DNA from 2 places in the Virgibacillus sediminis genome. Region 2 is predicted to be linked to the other one. Evidence: predicted binding sites of a transcription regulator. Region 2 holds the regulator's gene; the other holds the start of a gene.

Region 1 (9,679 bases), on a different contig from region 2:
TTCTATTACCTGTTCAGCAGTTGATACCTGATGCTCAAGAAAATCCATATGTGGGAGGTATTCCAGTGCACGCAAGCCGGAAAATTCCGGGCTTATCCTCATTTTCTCAGCCTGGTAGGCCATCTCAAAAAGTTGCCAGGGGGATAGGTGCTCCCCCTGATCGGCAGCTGTAATAAGTTTATCGATGAAATTGTAGTCTTTTTCTACTTTGATGGATGTCATTAAAATACTTCCTTTTTACAATAAGTTTAAAAAGTTTTAAAAATTACTATGTTCAAGATAATGATTATGCTATAATCTATAAGAGAATTAGAACACAATATCTGTTCTTGTTAGATAGTATATCCAAAAAAGGAATAATTCATGAAAGCGGATGAAAGTAAGGGGAGAGATTACTACGGTTTAACCGGGGCCCACTTCCTGGTTTTTCACTGGTAACGCCGAAGGAGCAAGCTTTTCAGCGAATCTCTCAGGCAAAAAGACTCTTGCTGGACGCGGCTCTGGAGAGTGTCAGCCATAGGCAGACCACCCACGAAGCAAATATATATCGAACACAAAGCGGTTCATATATATGCAACTTTCTGGTTGTAGGACAGAGATTTCCCAATATTATTGGAGAAATCTCTGTTTTTTTATGTTTTTTTCCACTTGGAACAAATCCTGTTGAGGAGTGTGATGAGATGTCGGAATTAAAAAGAACACCAATCTACCCGGAATATGAAATAGACGGGGCCAAAACGGTAGATTTTGGCGGTTGGGAACTTCCAGTAAAATTCAAAGGTATCAAGCAAGAACATTTGGCTACCAGAAAGGATGCAGGTTTATTTGATGTTTCCCACATGGGCGAGATTGCAATAAAAGGCCCAAAGAGCCTGGAATTTTTACAAAAAATGACCACTAATGATCCAGGGAAACTTTATCCGGGCCGTGTGCAATATACCTTTATGTGCTACCCCGATGGTGGAACGGTTGATGATCTGCTTTTATACATGATAGCTGAAGATGACTATCTGCTTGTTGTCAATGCTGCCAATACCAAGAAAGATTTCGAATGGCTGCAGGAGAATAACCCTTACAACAAGGAAGAGCTTATCTTGGAGAATGTATCTCATGAATATGTACAGCTTGCATTACAAGGGCCCAAAGCCCAATCTATTCTCCAGAGCATCACAGGTGAACCCTTGGATAAGGTAAAATTTTTCCGTTTTGAGTATATCCGATTTGATTCCATTGACATTCCCGCCCTGGTATCACGTACCGGATACACAGGGGAGGATGGATTTGAAATATATATTAATCAGTCTTATGGAAGGAAGCTTTGGAGGCTGCTCCTTGAGCAAGGAAGAGACCAGGGGCTTGAACCGGCAGGATTAGGAGCGCGTGATACCCTCAGATTCGAGGCAAATCTTCCTCTGTACGGGCAAGAACTCTCTCAGAGCATTACTCCGGTGGAGGCAGGACTTTCCTTTGCCGTGAAAACAAAGAAAGAAGCAGATTTCATAGGGAAAGAGGCACTTAAAGAACAGGTTAGTCAAGGACCTGAACGGCAGATTTGTGGCATTGAAATGATAGATAAAGGGATTCCGCGGCCGGGCTATAAGGTTTACCTGAACGGGGAGGATGCAGGTGTTATTACATCGGGCACACAATCCCCTACCCTTAATTTAAATATCGCTAATGCATTAGTGATAAGGGAGGCAGCTGCCGTAGGAACAGAGCTGGAAATACAAATACGCCGACGTAAGTTGAGAGGGCGGGTAGTACCGCTTCCATTCTACAAAAGAAAGAAATAGGAGGAATCTTCGTGGAGTATCGTTATCTTCCAATGACAGAACGAGATAAAAATGAAATGCTTGCAGCAATAGGGGTTGCATCTACAGAGGATTTATTTTCCGATATTCCAGAGAATGTACGGTATAAGGGAGAAATGAACCTGAAGAAACCACTAAATGAATATGCATTGAAGGAAGAACTTACAAGGTTGGCAAATAAAAATGCGAACCTAAAAGAAAATCGTTCTTTTCTCGGTGCCGGTGTCTACGACCACTTTCTTCCCTCTGTGGTAGATCACGTGATTTCCCGGTCGGAGTTCTATACAGCTTATACGCCTTACCAACCGGAAATCTCCCAGGGAGAACTTCAAGCTATCTTTGAGTTCCAAACAATGATTTCGGAGCTGACGGCCATGCCTATAGCCAATTCATCCATGTATGATGGTGGAACGGCCTTAGCTGAAGCTGTAAATCTTAGTGCAGCCCAAACAAAAAAGAAAAAGATATTGGTATCCAAGGCGGTGCATCCGGAATCAAGGGAAGTTATCAAGACATATGCGAAGGGTCCCGGGTTGGACATTGTGGAAATTGATCATACCAACGGGGTCACCGATTTGGAGCACTTGGAAAGAGAATTGGATGGGCAGACTGCAAGTGTCGTGGTTCAATACCCTAATTTCTTCGGGAGGATTGAACCCCTGAAAGAAGTACAACACCTACTGGAAACACAGGATGCTATGTTTATAGTCTCCAGCAATCCATTGGCACTGGGTTACTTGACCCCACCTGGAGAATTTGGAGCCGACATTGTCACAGGGGATACACAAGTATTCGGTATACCGGCTCAGTTTGGCGGGCCACATTGTGGATATTTTGCCACTTCAAAAAAATTGATGAGGAAAATACCGGGAAGGCTTGTCGGACAGACGACAGATGAAGACGGTAAGAGGGGCTATGTACTGACACTTCAGGCAAGGGAACAGCATATCCGAAGAGAGAAAGCAACCTCCAACATCTGCTCCAACCAGGCGCTGAACGCATTGGCCAGTTCTGTTGCAATGAGCGCAATCGGAAAACAGGGGCTAAGGAAACTGGCAATCTTGAATATGCAAAAAGCCCGCTATATGAAACAACAGCTGAAGCAAGCAGGAATTCCGATTGCTTTGGAGGGGTTATTCTTTAATGAAATGGTCATTAAACTAACTCATCCAGTGGAACATATAAATAGGGAGTTGCTGAAAAAAGGATTTATCGGTGGATATGATTTGAAAAAGGTCTCCCCGGAATTTGAGGGACATATGCTGCTTGCTGTAACAGAAACCAGGACAAAAGAGGAAATCGACAGCTTTGTAAAAGAATTGGGGGATATCAATGGATAGAGAAGAGTTTCCGCTGATTTTTGAGCGAGGAAAAGAAGGAAGGACCAGTTATAGTCTTCCAGAGATGGATGTTCCAGAAGCAGATATAGCTGCTGAATTCGAGGAAGATTATATCCGAGAGACCCCCCCGGGTTTACCGGAAGTGAGTGAGTTGGATATTATGCGGCATTATACCGGCTTGTCCAACAGGAATTATGGAGTTGATTCAGGATTCTATCCGCTTGGTTCTTGTACCATGAAGTATAATCCGAAGATGAATGAAGATGTAGCACGTCTTGACGGTTTCAGCCATATTCATCCTTATCAACAGCCGGAGACCGTTCAAGGTGCCATGGAATTAATGTATGACTTGCAAGAATCGTTGAAAGAAATAACCGGGATGCATGAGGTATCTTTGCAGTCGGCAGCAGGAGCACAGGGTGAATGGACAGCTCTAATGATGATACGTGCTTTTCATGAAGCAAATGGGGACAGCAACCGCACCAAAGTGATTGTTCCTGACTCTGCCCACGGGACCAATCCTGCCTCCGCGGCCGTAGCTGGATTGGAGGCCGTTACGGTAAAGACTAACCCACATAGCCTCGTAGATATAGATCATTTAAAGGAAGTGGTTGGAAATGATACTGCTGCACTGATGCTGACGAATCCGAACACCTTGGGTTTATTTGAATCTGATATTAAAGAAATGGCGGAAATCGTACATGAAGCAGGGGGAAGGCTATATTACGATGGTGCCAACCTTAATGCCATTATGGGATATGCTAGGCCGGGGGATATGGGATTTGATGCAGTTCATTTGAATCTCCATAAAACCTTTACTGGTCCACATGGTGGTGGGGGTCCTGGGTCTGGCCCTGTGGGCGTCACGAAAGAACTCGAGCCCTATCTTCCGAAACCCGTTTTGACAAAGAAAGGTAATGAATATTATTTTAATGAGGATCGACCGCATTCGATTGGAAGAATTAAGCCATATTATGGAAACTTCGGCATAAATGTAAGAGCTTATACTTATATCCGTACCATGGGAGCTGAAGGACTCAAGAAGGTCAGCGAGTATGCTGTCCTCAATGCAAATTATATGATGCGTTCTCTCGAAACCGCATATCATCTCCCGTATCAGCAGCATTGCAAGCATGAATTCGTCCTATCAGGAAAGAAGCAAAAGAAACTTGGAGTACGTACCCTTGATATTGCTAAAAGACTGCTTGATTATGGTTACCATCCGCCAACCATTTACTTTCCGCTGAATGTAGAGGAGGCTTTGATGGTGGAGCCGACTGAAACGGAATCAAAAGAAACCTTGGATGGTTTCATTGACGCTATGTTGAAAATCGCCAGAGAAGTAGAAGAAGAGCCAGAACTGGTACAAGAAGCTCCTTATCAGACGGTGGTAAAGCGGCTGGATGAAACAACAGCTGCCAGAAAGCCGGTCTTAAAGTATAATAAGTAAATAATAGGCCCGGCAGAGAGATTTCTCTTTGCCGGGCCTATCCGTTTATTTTGTTTTTATTTTTCCTGTCCATTTTTTGAAGCCGCCTTTTAGCTGATACAGTTGCGAATAGCCCTTTTTATGGAGAATCTGAGCAGCGCGGGCGGAACGCGAACCGCCTTGGCAGTACAAGTATACTGGTTTATCTTTCCGGATCTCCACCAGCCTTTGACGAAGCTGTGTTACTGGTATATTTCTTGCACCAAGTATATGACCCCTGTCGAATTCCTGGGGCTCCCTGACATCAATCAGCTGTGCCTTCCGATAATTTTCTTTAAATTGTTCTTCGGTCAATACCTTAAGATAAGACTTCTGTCTATAGTAGCGGAAAATACTGACTCCAAGCAGTACCACTACAGCTATTATTAAAAACTCCATCATATTTCCCCCGTCATTCTCTTTTCTACATACCATTATAGGCTTGAATCTATTTTTTTTCAAAGTTTTTTTCTTTAGCATTGCATTTAAGATGGAGGTTGAGTAAGATAATGACTAAGACTGTCGAAAAATAGTGCTACATAATCAGTTGCCTAAACGGGGGCTGATTTGCAAATTTAATGGACAAAGATAGTAAAACGGCCTCAAAAACACTATATATAGTGTTTTTGTTTTTTATGGGTCAATATATTGTTTTACTTTCTCCTTTTGTGGTATCGTATTACTAGAGTGATAATGATGCAGCAAAAGGAAATGAGTGGCAAAGGAGCGATAGAATGTCGACAATTACGGCTGAAAACCGGGGCATTGATGTAGAAGCACTGAATAAAGATATAGAGCAATTTCCCCAGGTCCATCCAATAACGAGTGATATGAAATTAACCCACAAAGGTGTTTCCAGGCTGGTCATGCTGGATCGCTATGCGTTTAAAGATACGGAGCGAAAGACCCTGAAAAAAGGCGACCTGGTAGTCCTTACTGTGAAAGCAGACCCCAAATTTCCTGCCCGTGGCATCGGAAGAATACAATCCGTTGACTGGGATCATAAAGAGGCGGCAATCAAAGTAGATTCTGAATTTCTTTCCGTATTGGATAAGGAAGAGGAGTCAGGTATCGTCCGGCGCAGTCTGGACGTGATTGATAAACCGCTTGAGTTATTTTATGAGCAGATTGCTAAAAGGAACGCAGCCGGACTGGCCGCTGTTGAACATACAAAAGAAAAGCAGGATGAATGGTTTACCAAATTTCATGAAGAATTATCCAATCTCCATTTTATCCCAGCCGGACGAGTGTTATATGGTGCAGGCGCCGATACGGATGTAACATATTTTAATTGTTATGTGATGCCTTACATTCAAGATTCCCGTGAAGGAATTTCCGATCACAGGAAGCAAGTAATGGAAATAATGTCCCGTGGCGGTGGTGTGGGTACGAATGGCTCCACTTTGAGACCCAGGAATACATTGGCACGAGGCGTTAATGGAAAATCCTCCGGTTCCGTCTCATGGCTGGATGACATTGCAAAGCTGACTCATCTTGTGGAGCAGGGAGGTTCCCGTCGTGGCGCCCAGATGATTATGCTGGTGGATTCACATCCAGATATTATCGAATTTATCATTTCCAAAATGCAAAATCCCAGAATCCTTCGTTATCTGATAGAGAATACTGAGGATGAGCATATTAAGAAGCTTGCCAGAGAAAAACTAAACTTCACCCCATTCACAGAAACAGAATTGGATCTCTATCAGGGTATTGTTAATTACCGTAATATGCCGGGGAAAGGCGGTTTTACAGAGGCTGCCATCCGGGAAGCCGAAGAAAAGCTGCACACAGGGGGAACTTATGAAGTCCATAATCCCGACTTCTTGACAGGAGCTAACATATCTGTCTGCATCACGAAGGAATTCATGGAGGCAGTGGAGAATGATGCATATTATGAATTGCGTTTCCCCGATGTGGAAAATTACACCGAGGAAGAGATGCAGGCGTACAACGAACAATGGCATGAGGTTGGCGATGTCCGTAAATGGGAAGAAATGGGTTATGGTGTGCGGGTATACCGCCGTATCCGAGCGAAAGAACTCTGGAATCTTATAAATATTTGTGCCACTTATTCTGCAGAGCCTGGCATTTTCTTCATCGACAATGCCAACGATATGACAAACGCCAGAAGTTACGGAGATCAAGTGGTTGCTACAAATCCTTGCGGCGAACAACCTTTGGCTCCATATTCGGTCTGTAATCTAGCTGCTGTTAATCTTGCTGAAATGGCGGATAAGCAGAACAAGACGGTAAACTTCGAGAAATTAAAGAAAACAGTAGAAACTGGGGTTCGTATGCAGGATAATGTCATCGATGCGACTCCATACTTTCTCGAGGAAAACAAGAAGCAGGCACTAGGTGAGCGCCGTGTAGGTCTGGGAGTAATGGGATTGCATGATCTGCTCATTTATTGTGAGACCGAGTATGGATCCTCAAAAGGGAATGAATTGGTTGATCAAATATTTGAAACGATTGCTACCACAGCATACCGCGCTTCTATCGAGCTTGCGAAAGAAAAAGGCAGCTTTCCTTTCCTTGTAGGCAGTACAGATAAGGAGACAATGTCGTTGAGGAAAGCTTTTATCAACACTGGCTATATGAAAAAAATGCCGGAGGATATCAGGAAAGATATTCTGGAGTATGGCATAAGGAATTCCCATCTGTTGACAGTAGCGCCTACAGGCAGCACTGGTACAATGGTGGGTGTAAGTACCGGGTTGGAGCCATACTTTTCTTTCTCCTATTATAGGAGCGGTAGACTTGGCAAATTTATCGAGGTGAAGGCTGAAATCGTACAGGAATATCTTGAAGAACACCCAGAGGCTGATGAAAATAATCTGCCAGAATGGTTTGTTACGTCCATGGATCTATCACCTGAAGCCCATGCAGATACTCAATGTGTGATTCAACGCTGGGTCGACAGTTCCATCTCAAAAACCGTTAATGCCCCCCGCGGCTACCGGGTGGATCAGGTGCAGAATGTGTATGAGAGGCTGTATCGAGGTGGTGCTAAGGGTGGAACAGTATATGTGGACGGCAGTCGGGACTCACAGGTACTGACACTTAAAGCTGAAGAAAACAGTGAAGGTGAGCAAACAGAGCTGTTTGATTATGAAGAAAAAACCGAGAAACCGAAAGTTGTCTTGATGGATACCGTACAGGAACTGGAAAAAACGGATGTTACCATAGGATCAGAAGTTGGTAACACTTGTCCTGTCTGTCGTTCAGGGAAAGTTGAGGATATCGGCGGCTGTAATACTTGTACAAGCTGTAATGCCCAGCTGAAATGCGGGCTGTAATAAATTGGGAAGGATCGGTGTACAACACCGGTCCTTTTTAGGTCATAAGGATATTTAAGGAAACAAAAAGCCGCTTGCTTGACCAGCGGTATGATAAATTAAACATCAACCATCTTCTGAAAGTTGGGGGTCTTGTTTCCCTTTATCTTTTACGTTATCCTCATTATAATGAAAAGTTTTTCCCTAAACTAAATCTTTTGTTAGAAATGAGGAGATTCTAAAATGCCTACCCCCAGTATGGAGGACTATATAGAGCTCATATATAATCTTATGGAAACAAAGGGATATGTCCGAGTCTCCGACATAGCGGAAACTTTGATGGTCTATCCTTCTTCAGTGACGAAAATGATTCAGCGGCTCGATAGGGACGAGTATCTGAATTATGAAAAGTACAGGGGCTTCACTCTTACTCCGAAAGGAAAAAAGATTGGGGAAAGATTGGTATATCGTCATGAACTTTTAGAACAGTTTCTCAATATTATTGGAGTGGATAAGGATAATATCTATCAGGATGTGGAAGGTATTGAACATCATCTAAGCTGGAATTCAATCGACCGTATTGGAGATGTCGTTGAATATTTCAAAGATCATCCACATCGCCTCGAAGAGCTTAAGGATATTCAAAAACGTAATGAATAAATAGTAAAAGCCGTCCGGTATTAGCCTGTATTTGTTCTAATTGCTTCCCCTTATGCTTAAAAATATAAAAACAGCATAAGGGGAGAGCATATGAAGATAGATGGGGTGTTTTCCGGTGGCGGAGTAAAAGCATTTTCATTTCTGGGAGCACTTGAAAGTATCGAAGAAAGAGGATTGGAATTTGAACGGGTTGCCGGGGCCTCGGCTGGTGCAATAGTGGCATCTTTCCTGGCCGCGGGGTATAACTATAAGGAAATAAGTGAAATGTTGGAGGAAATGGAATTGAAGTATTTCCTGGATCCGCCGCGTATCAGCAGAATTTTACCAGTCAGTAAATGGCTGTTGTTATATTTCCAATTGGGCATCTATAAAGGTGATAAATTGGAAGGATGGCTGAGGGAAAGGCTGGCATACAGGAATATTCATACCTTTAGTGATTTAAAACCTGGATATCTCAAAGTCATAGTGAGTGACCTATCACTCGGAAAGCTTGTAGTAATTCCGGATGATTTGGAACGAATTTATGCGATCAACCCTACTGACTTCCCTGTTGCTACGGCTATAAGGATGAGTGCCGGTTTCCCTTACTTCTTCATGCCTAAGAAATTGGCAGGGCGTTCCGGCCATAAAAGTATAATCGTGGACGGGGGCTTGCTAAGCAATTTCCCGTTATGGGTGTTCGGTCCAGAGGGGATCCGGGACACCAGGCCGGTACTAGGGGTTAAATTGACGAGGGACATGGATAAGTTCGGGAAGCCAAGGCTTATTAATAATGCTTTTGATATGTTCCATGCCCTCTTTGCAACGATGAAGGAAGCACATGATGCGAGATATATTTCCAAATCCCAGCAAAATAACATAATATTTATACCGGTGAAAGGAACGGAGGCCACTGATTTTCATCTATCACAAGAAAAGAAACAGGAATTGATTAGAAATGGGCGACAATACGCCCACACTTTTTTACAGTATTGGCCGAGGTGAATGGCGCACAAGCAAAAAAAGAAACAGCCGTGCTGTTATGGGACTCAGCCTGGCCGTTTCTTTTTTGATTTGCTTCCGTCAATTACACGGAGATGTGAAGCCGCACGACGACTTGCTTTTTTCCTTACAGATACAGGC
Region 2 (9,679 bases):
GGATTGGGCCTTGCTATTGTCAAACATATTGTGGAAGTCCATGAAGGAATCATCAATATTGAAAGTGAATTGAATAAAGGTACAGCCATCCACGTGTACCTTCCAAAAAAAGTAAAGAAATAGACATCTCCACGGCTGGGAGATGTCTTTTCATTTAGCCCTTGGGATGCTCGTAATTTTTTATTTTATTGCCAGGTAGTGATAAAATAAGGAAAGAAATCAGAACGGAGGGAAGTTATATGTCAAATAAGTTAGTGCTGATTGATGGCAATAGTATTATATATAGGGCATTTTTCGCTTTGCCCCTTTTGAACAATGATAAGGGAGTCTATACCAATGCTGTATACGGATTCACTACGATGCTGCTTCGTATCCTGGAGGAGGAGAAGCCGACACATATCTTGGTGGCATTTGATGCGGGCAAGACGACATTTCGCCATGAGACCTATAAAGAGTATAAAGGCGGCAGACAGAAGACTCCACCGGAATTGTCCGAGCAGTTCCCCCTCCTGAAAGAAGTGTTGGATGCTTTCTCTATTCCCCATTATCAGCTGGAACAATTTGAAGCAGATGATATAATCGGGACTTTGGCGTCTGTCGAGGAAGATAAAGATTGGAATGTAACAGTCATCTCCGGTGATAAAGACTTACTCCAACTGACGTCCGATCGAGTAACAGTCAGTCTAACCAAAAAAGGGATCAGTGAAGTTGAACGGTACACTCCTGCATTCATGAGAGAGAAAATGGAGTTATCACCAGAGCAGATCATTGATTTGAAGGCATTGATGGGGGATAAATCGGATAACATACCGGGTGTGCCGGGAGTCGGAGAGAAGACAGCTGTTAAGCTGCTGAAGCAGTTCGAAACTTTGGAAGGGGTATATGACCACATAGAGAAAGTCAGTGGAAAGAAACTGAAAGAAAAATTAATTACATACAAGGATGAAGCGTTTATCAGCAAGGAACTGGTAACGATTAAGCGTGATTCACCTATTACTGTAAAGCCGGAAGAATTAGTTTTTGAAGGATATGACTCCAACCGGTTGAGCAAGATGTTCAAAGAGTTGGGGTTTCAATCGCTGCTGAATAGAATTGCAGGAGATGAGACAATCGAAGAGTCTACACATCAGATGGAAGAAATAGATGTAACGATTGTCCGGGAAGTGAGCAAGGATATGTTTACCGGAAAAGAGTCCATCGTTGTGGATATGCTCGGAGAGAATTACCATACTGGATCTATCGAAGGGTTTGGTATTGCAAACAGTGAGGGCGCTTATTTCATCCCTGTAGACGTTGCCTTGGAATCGAAAGTTTTTCGGGAGTGGGCAGAGGAGAGTAATAATCAAAAGAGTGTCTTTGATGCAAAGAAAACACTAGTCACTCTCTTGAATCACGGAATCCATATAAAAGGCATTGTATTTGATATGCTCCTTGCATCTTACCTGCTCAATCCTTCTGAAAACAATCATGATATACCCGCAATCAGCCACCGTCTGGGCCAGAAAGATGTACTCTATGATGAAGAAGTATACGGCAAAGGGACAAAACAGAAGGTACCGGAAGAATCCATATTGGCTGAACATATAATTAGAAAGACGGCAGCACTCTTTGCATTAGAGGATAAAATGGAAGAAGAACTGAGAAAAAACGGACAGTATGAATTGTACAGAGAGTTGGAAATGCCGCTTGCATTGATACTGGGGGAAATGGAGCATCTCGGGGTTCAAGTAGATATTACTAAGTTAGAAGAAATGGGAAAGGATTTAAAACGGCGCCTGGAAGAGCTGGAAAAAGAAATATATGAACTGGCCGGTGAGCCATTTAATTTGAATTCCCCTAAACAGCTGGGCCCAATCCTGTTTGAGAAGCTTGGCCTTCCTGTTATAAAGAAAACGAAGACAGGCTATTCAACGGCTGCGGATGTTTTGGAACAATTGGAAGGTGAACATGAGATTATACCGAAGCTGCTATTGTACAGACAGCTTGGGAAACTCCAGTCCACTTATATAGAGGGACTCCTGAAAGTAGTGGATGAAGATACCCATAAGATTCACACGCGCTTCAATCAAGCTTTAACCCAAACAGGCAGACTCAGTTCCATTGAACCCAACCTGCAGAATATTCCCATTCGTCTGGAAGAAGGCCGTAAAATCAGGCAAGCTTTTGTTCCGGCTAAAGATGAGTGGATTATGTTCGCAGCTGACTATTCCCAGATTGAGCTGAGGGTTCTGGCGCATATTGCCGGCGATGAGAAATTAATTAATGCTTTTAAGGAAGATGTGGATATCCATACACAAACTGCAATGGATGTTTTCCATGTGGACAAAGAGAGTGTCACCGCTAATATGAGACGGCAAGCCAAGGCTGTGAATTTTGGTATTGTATACGGAATCAGCGACTATGGTCTATCCCAGAATTTGGGAATTACCAGGAAAGAGGCCAAGAAGTTCATTGATCGTTATTTTGAGAGCTACCCAGGTGTAAGAGCTTATATGGATGAGATCGTTCAGGAAGCGAAACACCAAGGGTTTGTGACTACCTTAATGAAACGCCGACGCTATTTACCAGATATTACAAGCCGAAATTTCAATAAACGCAGTTTTGCTGAGCGCACTGCAATGAATACACCAATTCAAGGGAGTGCTGCTGACATTATCAAGAAGGCGATGATTGATCTCCATGAAAGGTTGAAGGATGAAAAATTAGATGCCCGTATGTTGCTTCAAGTGCATGATGAATTGATCCTGGAAGCCCCGAAAGAAGAATTAAATAAAATGATGGATATTGTTCCAGAAGTTATGGAACATACAGTAGACCTGAGTGTACCTTTAAAAGTGGATTATGCGTACGGAACCAGCTGGTTTGATGCGAAGTAAGGAGAATATGAACGATGCCTGAATTACCGGAAGTAGAGACAGTAAGAAAGACACTCAAACAATTTGTGTTAAATAAGACAATAGATGATGTGAAAGTTTACTGGCCGAATATCATCAAAAAGCCCGATGATGTGGAAGAGTTCAAGCAGCTGCTGAGAGGGCAGAGTATTGTCGATATATCACGTCGGGGAAAATTTCTGTTGTTTCAGCTGGATGATTATGTGCTAATCTCGCATTTGCGAATGGAAGGGAAATATAGTGTCCATCAGGCGATTGAGTCGGTGAAAAAGCACACTCATGTTTTATTCACTTTTACGGATGGAAAAGAGCTGCGCTATAATGACGTTCGCAAGTTCGGAACCATGCATATTTATGTGAAAGGTGAGGAAATGAGTGATAAACCCTTAAATCAATTGGGGCCAGACCCATTTGATCCGGCGTTTACCTTGGAATACCTCTATCAGAAATTTAAAAAGACGGAGCGTATAGTCAAATCCGTCTTGCTGGATCAGACGATTGTAGCTGGTTTGGGAAATATTTACGTCGATGAGACATTATTCCGTGCCGGGGTCCATCCTTTGAAAAAATCCAATAAGCTGACCAAAAAGGAAGTGCAAAAAATCAGGAAACAGGCAATATTGACTCTGGAGGAGGCTGTAGAACAGGGCGGCACTACCATCCGATCCTATGTTAACTCCCAAGGTGAGATGGGGATGTTCCAGCAAGAACTGTTCGTCTATGGTCAAGAAAATGAACCATGCAAAAAATGTGGTAATGCAGTCATTAAATTGAAGGTCGGCGGACGGGGCACCCATATCTGTCCGTCTTGCCAGAAGGAATAGAGGGGAGGATATCATGACGCTTACGATCGGGTTGACAGGGAGCATTGCCACTGGCAAGAGTACGGTATCCAAGATGTTAAAGGAATTGGACATACCCGTGATAGATGCCGATATCATTGCCAGAGAAGTGGTGGAACCCGGAGAGCCTGCATACAATAAGATCAAAGAAGCATTTGGCTCAGAGGTGTTTCAAGAAGATCACAGCTTGGACAGGCAGAAACTTGGCGCCTTGGTTTTCACCGATGATAATAAGCGCAAAAAGTTAAATGCCATTGTGCATCCGGCTGTAAGAGAGAGAATGTTGGAGCAGAAAAGGTCTTATTTAGAGTCCGGGGCTCCATGTATTGTGCTGGATATTCCACTGTTATTTGAAAGTAACCTTTCCCATATGGCAGATGCGATAGTAGTAGTTTATGCAGATGAAGAAGTTCAGAAGCAGAGGCTGAAGGAGCGGAATGGTTTTACGGAAGAAGAAGCTTCCCAGCGGATTGCAGCACAGATGCCTGTGAAAGAAAAAGCAGACCGGGCTGACTATGTCATCAATAATAATGGTTCGAAAGCAGACACCTGTAGACAGGTGAAGCGCCTGCTTGAACAATTGAATATAACATAATTGGAATGTGCCGAAGCAGAATTGCTTCGGCCTTTTTTCGATTTATTGATTGTGTCGCATATAGGATTAGCATTCTAACATAATATTTTAAAAAATACCGCTAATTTCTTTCACATTCAATCAACTAATATGTTATACTAATTATGAAAAACAACAAATTAGTATAACTTATAAATTAATATGAATGACAATGGAGGTCCGCTATGAATAAGACGAGAGTTGCTATTAATGGATTAGGTCGGATTGGCCGGATGGTTTTCCGTCAAGCTGTAATGGAAAGGGAACTGGATATTGTCGCAGTAAATGCCAGTTATCCAGCGGAAACACTTGCACATTTGATTAAATATGACAGCAATCATGGTATTTTTAACGGTAGCGTGGAAGCGGTGGAAAACGGGTTGGAAGTTAACGGCCATTTTGTAGAACTGGTTAATTCCAGAGATCCGGAAAAGCTGCCGTGGAAAGAAATGGACATAGACGTAGTCATCGAGGCTACTGGAAAGTTCAAAACAAAAGAAACTGCAGGACTTCACCTGAAGGCAGGTGCTAAAAAGGTAGTCATCACTGCTCCTGGAAAACAGGTAGATAACACGATCGTGATGGGGGTCAACGAGGATACTTACCAGCCGGAAAAAGAAAATATCATTTCGAATGCCTCCTGTACCACGAACTGTCTGGCACCGGTTGCTAAGGTACTGGATGACCGGTTTGGTATCATTAACGGCTTGATGACCACAGTACATGCGTTTACCAACGATCAGAAGAATATTGATAATCCCCACAAGGATCTGCGCAGGGCACGTGGGTGTACACAGTCAATTATTCCTACTTCCACTGGAGCAGCAAAAGCGCTAGGGGAAGTGCTGCCACACCTGCATGGCAAACTGCATGGGATGGCTCTCCGGGTGCCGACCCCGAATGTTTCCCTTGTAGATTTGGTTGTGGATGTAGAGAAACAAGTAACTGCACAAGAAGTAAATGAAGCATTCCGACAATCTGCTAATAATGAACTCTACGGTATCATCAATTATAGTGAAGAACCATTGGTTTCCATAGATTACACAACATCTGAGTATTCTGCGGTCATCGATGGCCTTTCTACCATGGTTCTAGAGGATAATAAGGTGAAAGTGCTTGCTTGGTATGATAATGAATGGGGTTATTCCCATAGAGTGGTTGATCTAACTAAACATGTTGGGAATTTCATCCATCAGCAGCAGGTAAAAATTTCATAGTATTATAAGAAGGCATACTTCCTGAATGGGGGAAGTATGCCTTACTTGGTGTTCTGCCGCCTAGGAATGCCAAGGTGTATGACTGTTCCCTGACTGCACACCTATGCCTATTATCAGGTTTCAGGAGAGCTGCTGTTTCCCTCCCCGCAAAAAGCCAACATCAGATAAGGTATAGATGATGGAAGGCCGATTAGAGGCTGACTTTACGACACTTCCCCCTCCTATGAGGAAATTTCTCCTATAATCCCCTGGATAAGTCCAAACTCTATGCCGCAAACCAGTCGTTTTGTCCCTTTTTCCTTCCCTTCCCCAATCCTCATTTGTTCTAGAGGATTTTATCAAAACGTGTTAAAATTGATTAATATATGTTTAAATAGTGTGTCGGCGGGGTGCAGGAAATGTCGTTTAGGAATATAGTAAATAAATATTTGAATAATCATGCCGAAACCAGGGATCATCACTGGGACCCGTCATTAAGGACTATATATTTTAAGACGACAAAGGACAGAGGCATGGAAACATTGAAAAGTCTGCTGGCCAGCTCCCAGGAATATGAAATCCATTCTATTTCAAAGGAACACGGCGAGATAAGTGTCCACCATGTTCAAGGAAAGAAGGCATTTATCGTAGCCACGGTGATTATGGTACGGCCGAACCGGACGGCGGTTGACTTTTCTGTTACTACAGAGTCCCTGCTCCCTTTTGATTTTGGATATAGCACGAAATTAATTATAGATTTGTATGAAAAGATAAGCAAAGAACTGCCGATAATTCCGGAAAAGGACAGACGGCAGTAGAAGGAATGGGGTTGAAGATGATGAGGTGTTCCAATTGCCATAACAAAAATACCAGGGTCCTTGATTCCCGGCCGATTGAGGAAGGGCAGTCCATCCGCAGGCGCAGGGAATGTGAACAGTGCGGTTTTCGCTTTACTACCTTTGAGCGCATCGAAGCGGTGCCGCTTATTGTGGTGAAAAAAGATGGAACCAGACAGGAGTTCAGCAGAGAAAAACTTGTACGCGGCCTGATTAAGGCATGCGAAAAACGACCAGTGCCTCTGGAGAAAATAGAGGAAATTGCACTGGAAGTCGAAAAGGCTCTGCGTAATAACGGTGGTTCCGAAGTGGACAGTAAAGAAGTTGGCGAAATGGTAATGGAACGCCTATCCGAAGTGGACGAGGTAGCATATGTCCGGTTTGCATCCGTTTACCGGCAGTTCAAGGACATAACCGTCTTTCTGGATGAACTGAAGGACCTTATTCAAACGGACAAAGATAAAAATAATAACAGCAACTAAAGAGGCGAGGAAAGGGTTATTAGGATGAATCTTATCGGAAAAATTCTGCCAGTAGAAGGTTATCATGTAGAGTTGAAGCAAAACCTGCCTGCAGATTATGTGAAGTCGTTAACCCATTTATATCAGCCGCTCATCGGAATCCAGGCAACCATGCTGTATCAGACGCTTCTGAACGAGGTAGATTTGCAGCACCAAACGGATCCGCAGACGCACCATACTTTGATGAACTATATGAATCTGCCGCTTGATGAAATATATCAGGCCCGAAGAAAGCTGGAAGGCATAGGTCTAATGAAGACTTATAAAAAAAGTGCAGAACCCCATAATATTTATACGTATCAACTGCACAGTCCGTTCTCTCCGGTTGATTTCTTTAAAGATGCTATGCTGACCCAGCTTCTGTACCATCATATCGGCAAAGATAAGTTTAATCTGCTGAAAAATCATTATCATGAAAAGCCATCCGCTGAACGCGGCGAGAATGTCACAGCAGCATTCGATCAAGTTTTTCAGACGTTTACCCCTTCCAGGGAATATGTGCATGCACCTGAGCCGACCCCTTTTTCTGCAGACAGGAAAGAGGAGGCTGATTTCAGTTGGATGGAAGACATGCTTAAGCAACGGATGATCCCTGTCACGAACGTTTTGACGGGAGAGACACGAAAGCTGATCAACCAAATGATGCAGCTGTATGACCTGGCTGCCCATGAGGTAGATAAAGCGGTATTATGGTCGCTGAATGAAGAAAATACGCTGAATGCGGAAGAGTTCAAAGCAGCATGCCATGACTTATTCAAGTCGAAAAATCATAGTACTGCTATTCACCTGGAAACAAAAGTCAATAAACGCACGGAAGATGTTCAGCAAGATAAACCTCTCACTAAGGAAGAGCAATTGGTTCGTCATCTTGAAACCATCTCGCCAAAACAGCTGTTGGAGGATTTATCAAGCGGGAACCATGCTTCAGAGCAAGACTTAAAGGTCATACGTGACATCATGACAAGTCAGGGGCTTCCCTCTCCTGTAATGAATGTTCTCATCCACTATGTATTGCTGCAGACCAATATGAAACTTTCTAAAGCCTACTTAGAGAAAATTGCGAGCCACTGGTCCAGGGCCAATTTAAAATCAGCCAAAGAGGCGATGGCTTTTGCTAAGAAAGAAAAAGAGAAGTATGAAAAATCCAAAACTAAACGAAGGAATAGCAGAAAACCAGTACAGGAGGAAATTGTGCCGGAATGGTTTAAAAATAGACATAACAAACAGCGGGCAGCTGAACCAAATCAGGAAAAGGATAATAGTGGGGAAGAACAGGAAAAAATTGAAGCCCTACTACGTCAGATATCCAGTAAAAAATAATAACGTTTCTCAAGGATGATAAAAATGAAACCAATGCAGTCCTCACTAAAGAAGTGGATGCAGGAAAACAAAAACTTCCAAGAAAACTATATAAAGATAAAGGAAGAAGTCGTAAATGATCCGGAAATCAAGGAATTTCTCTCTCTACATCCCCAGCTCACGCAAAGGGAAATTGATAGAAACTTGATTAAGTTGTATGAGTATAAGACCCAGTCAAAACAATGCAGTTCCTGCTCATCTTTCGAACAGTGCCAAAATATGCTGCAGGGGTATTCTCCAATCCTGCAGATTGAAAACGGTGAGATACGGCTGTCCTATGAAAAGTGCCACAGCCGGTTGCTGCATGAAAAGGAACAGCAGCAGCAAAAGTTGATACAAAGTCTTTATATGCCGAAAGAAATTCTTCAGGCGAGAATAGAGGACATTGACCATTCAGACAGGCAGCGTAATCAGGCGGTTCTAGAACTGCTTAATTTCCTTGGTAAAGCTGACGGTTCTCTCCCTCAAAAGGGCCTGTATTTCCACGGCCCGTTCGGGGTTGGTAAAACCTATTTTCTTGGAGCAATTGCCAATAAGCTGCGTGAATACAATATTTCTTCGATGATCATTTATATGCCTGAATTTGTCCGGGAAATCAAAGGGTCCTTTAAAGATGATTCCATCAATGAAAAAATTGATTACTTCAAGAAGGCGGATGTCTTGATGCTCGATGACATTGGAGCAGAGATGCAGTCTGCTTGGTTCCGGGATGAAATCCTTGGTTCCATCTTGCAGTATCGGATGATGGAAAGACTGCCGATGTTTTTCACTTCCAACTATAGCCTTGCCCAGCTTGAAGGGCAACTGGCTTCGACACGTTCAGGAGTTGAGACTGTCAAAGCGGGCAGGATAATTGAACGGATCAAGCAGGTGAGCACCCCAGTAAATATTGAAGGAGATAATCGGCGAGAATAGTAAAATGGCAGGAGAGGAATTATTCCTCTCCTGCCATTTTTCCGTTGGCCTCTAAATTCTGCTGAGTTTTTCAAGGATTATACATGTTTTTCTCCCCTTGTCCATATAATGTAACAGTTTGGTGTTGGGTGAGGGTGATGTTCGTTGCTTAATGTATATTTTGAAGCAGATAAAGAAGTGATTTGTTTTTGTGAACAGTTGTTCAATTATAACAAGAAAATCGAGCTTTTTTGGAAAACACATAAAGATTGGGGGAATCATCTGCAATTTGAAGAGCAGCTGCCTGCCCATGAATTGAATGAGGCAATTGCTCACGCTATGGTTGAAGTGTTTATTGCCCACCGTTTGAATCAAAGTATCAGAACTATTATTGAAGAGGTTTTTTACTTTACGAATGCAGAAGAAATCGAGCGGATACTGGACTTAACTGTATGGCTGGTAGCCGGTGAGGATGAAGATTGCCAGTTTTTACGAGCGGATATAGATCTTAGGCAGTTGCTGCT

The links. The regulator NrdR, encoded in region 2, represses ribonucleotide reductase genes. The targets are predictions, from matches to a motif close to AACACNATATATNGTGTT.
Region 1: ACFODW_RS07570 (vitamin B12-dependent ribonucleotide reductase) is a predicted target of NrdR. The motif match lies at 5,227-5,244, and genes of this name have one in related genera.

Annotation. Positions count from the first base shown of each region.
Region 1 covers NZ_JBHRRZ010000014.1:22,218-31,896, forward strand. The annotation lists gene ACFODW_RS07545 (DEAD/DEAH box helicase) at 1-222, opposite strand, end outside; glycine riboswitch at 374-495, shown strand; gene gcvT (glycine cleavage system aminomethyltransferase GcvT) at 681-1,793, shown strand; gene gcvPA (aminomethyl-transferring glycine dehydrogenase subunit GcvPA) at 1,805-3,151, shown strand; gene gcvPB (aminomethyl-transferring glycine dehydrogenase subunit GcvPB) at 3,144-4,601, shown strand; gene ACFODW_RS07565 (rhodanese-like domain-containing protein) at 4,647-5,018, opposite strand; gene ACFODW_RS07570 (vitamin B12-dependent ribonucleotide reductase) at 5,354-7,918, shown strand; gene mntR (transcriptional regulator MntR) at 8,141-8,557, shown strand; gene ACFODW_RS07580 (patatin-like phospholipase family protein) at 8,648-9,541, shown strand; gene ACFODW_RS07585 (SA1362 family protein) at 9,586-9,679, opposite strand, start outside.
Region 2 covers NZ_JBHRRZ010000015.1:230,743-240,421, reverse strand. The annotation lists gene pnpS (two-component system histidine kinase PnpS) at 1-123, shown strand, start outside; gene polA (DNA polymerase I) at 240-2,876, shown strand; gene mutM (DNA-formamidopyrimidine glycosylase) at 2,891-3,718, shown strand; gene coaE (dephospho-CoA kinase) at 3,732-4,331, shown strand; gene ACFODW_RS09755 (glyceraldehyde-3-phosphate dehydrogenase) at 4,535-5,566, shown strand; gene ACFODW_RS09750 (cytosolic protein) at 5,965-6,363, shown strand; gene nrdR (transcriptional regulator NrdR) at 6,384-6,863, shown strand; gene ACFODW_RS09740 (replication initiation and membrane attachment family protein) at 6,888-8,222, shown strand; gene dnaI (primosomal protein DnaI) at 8,247-9,176, shown strand; gene ytxC (putative sporulation protein YtxC) at 9,321-9,679, shown strand, end outside.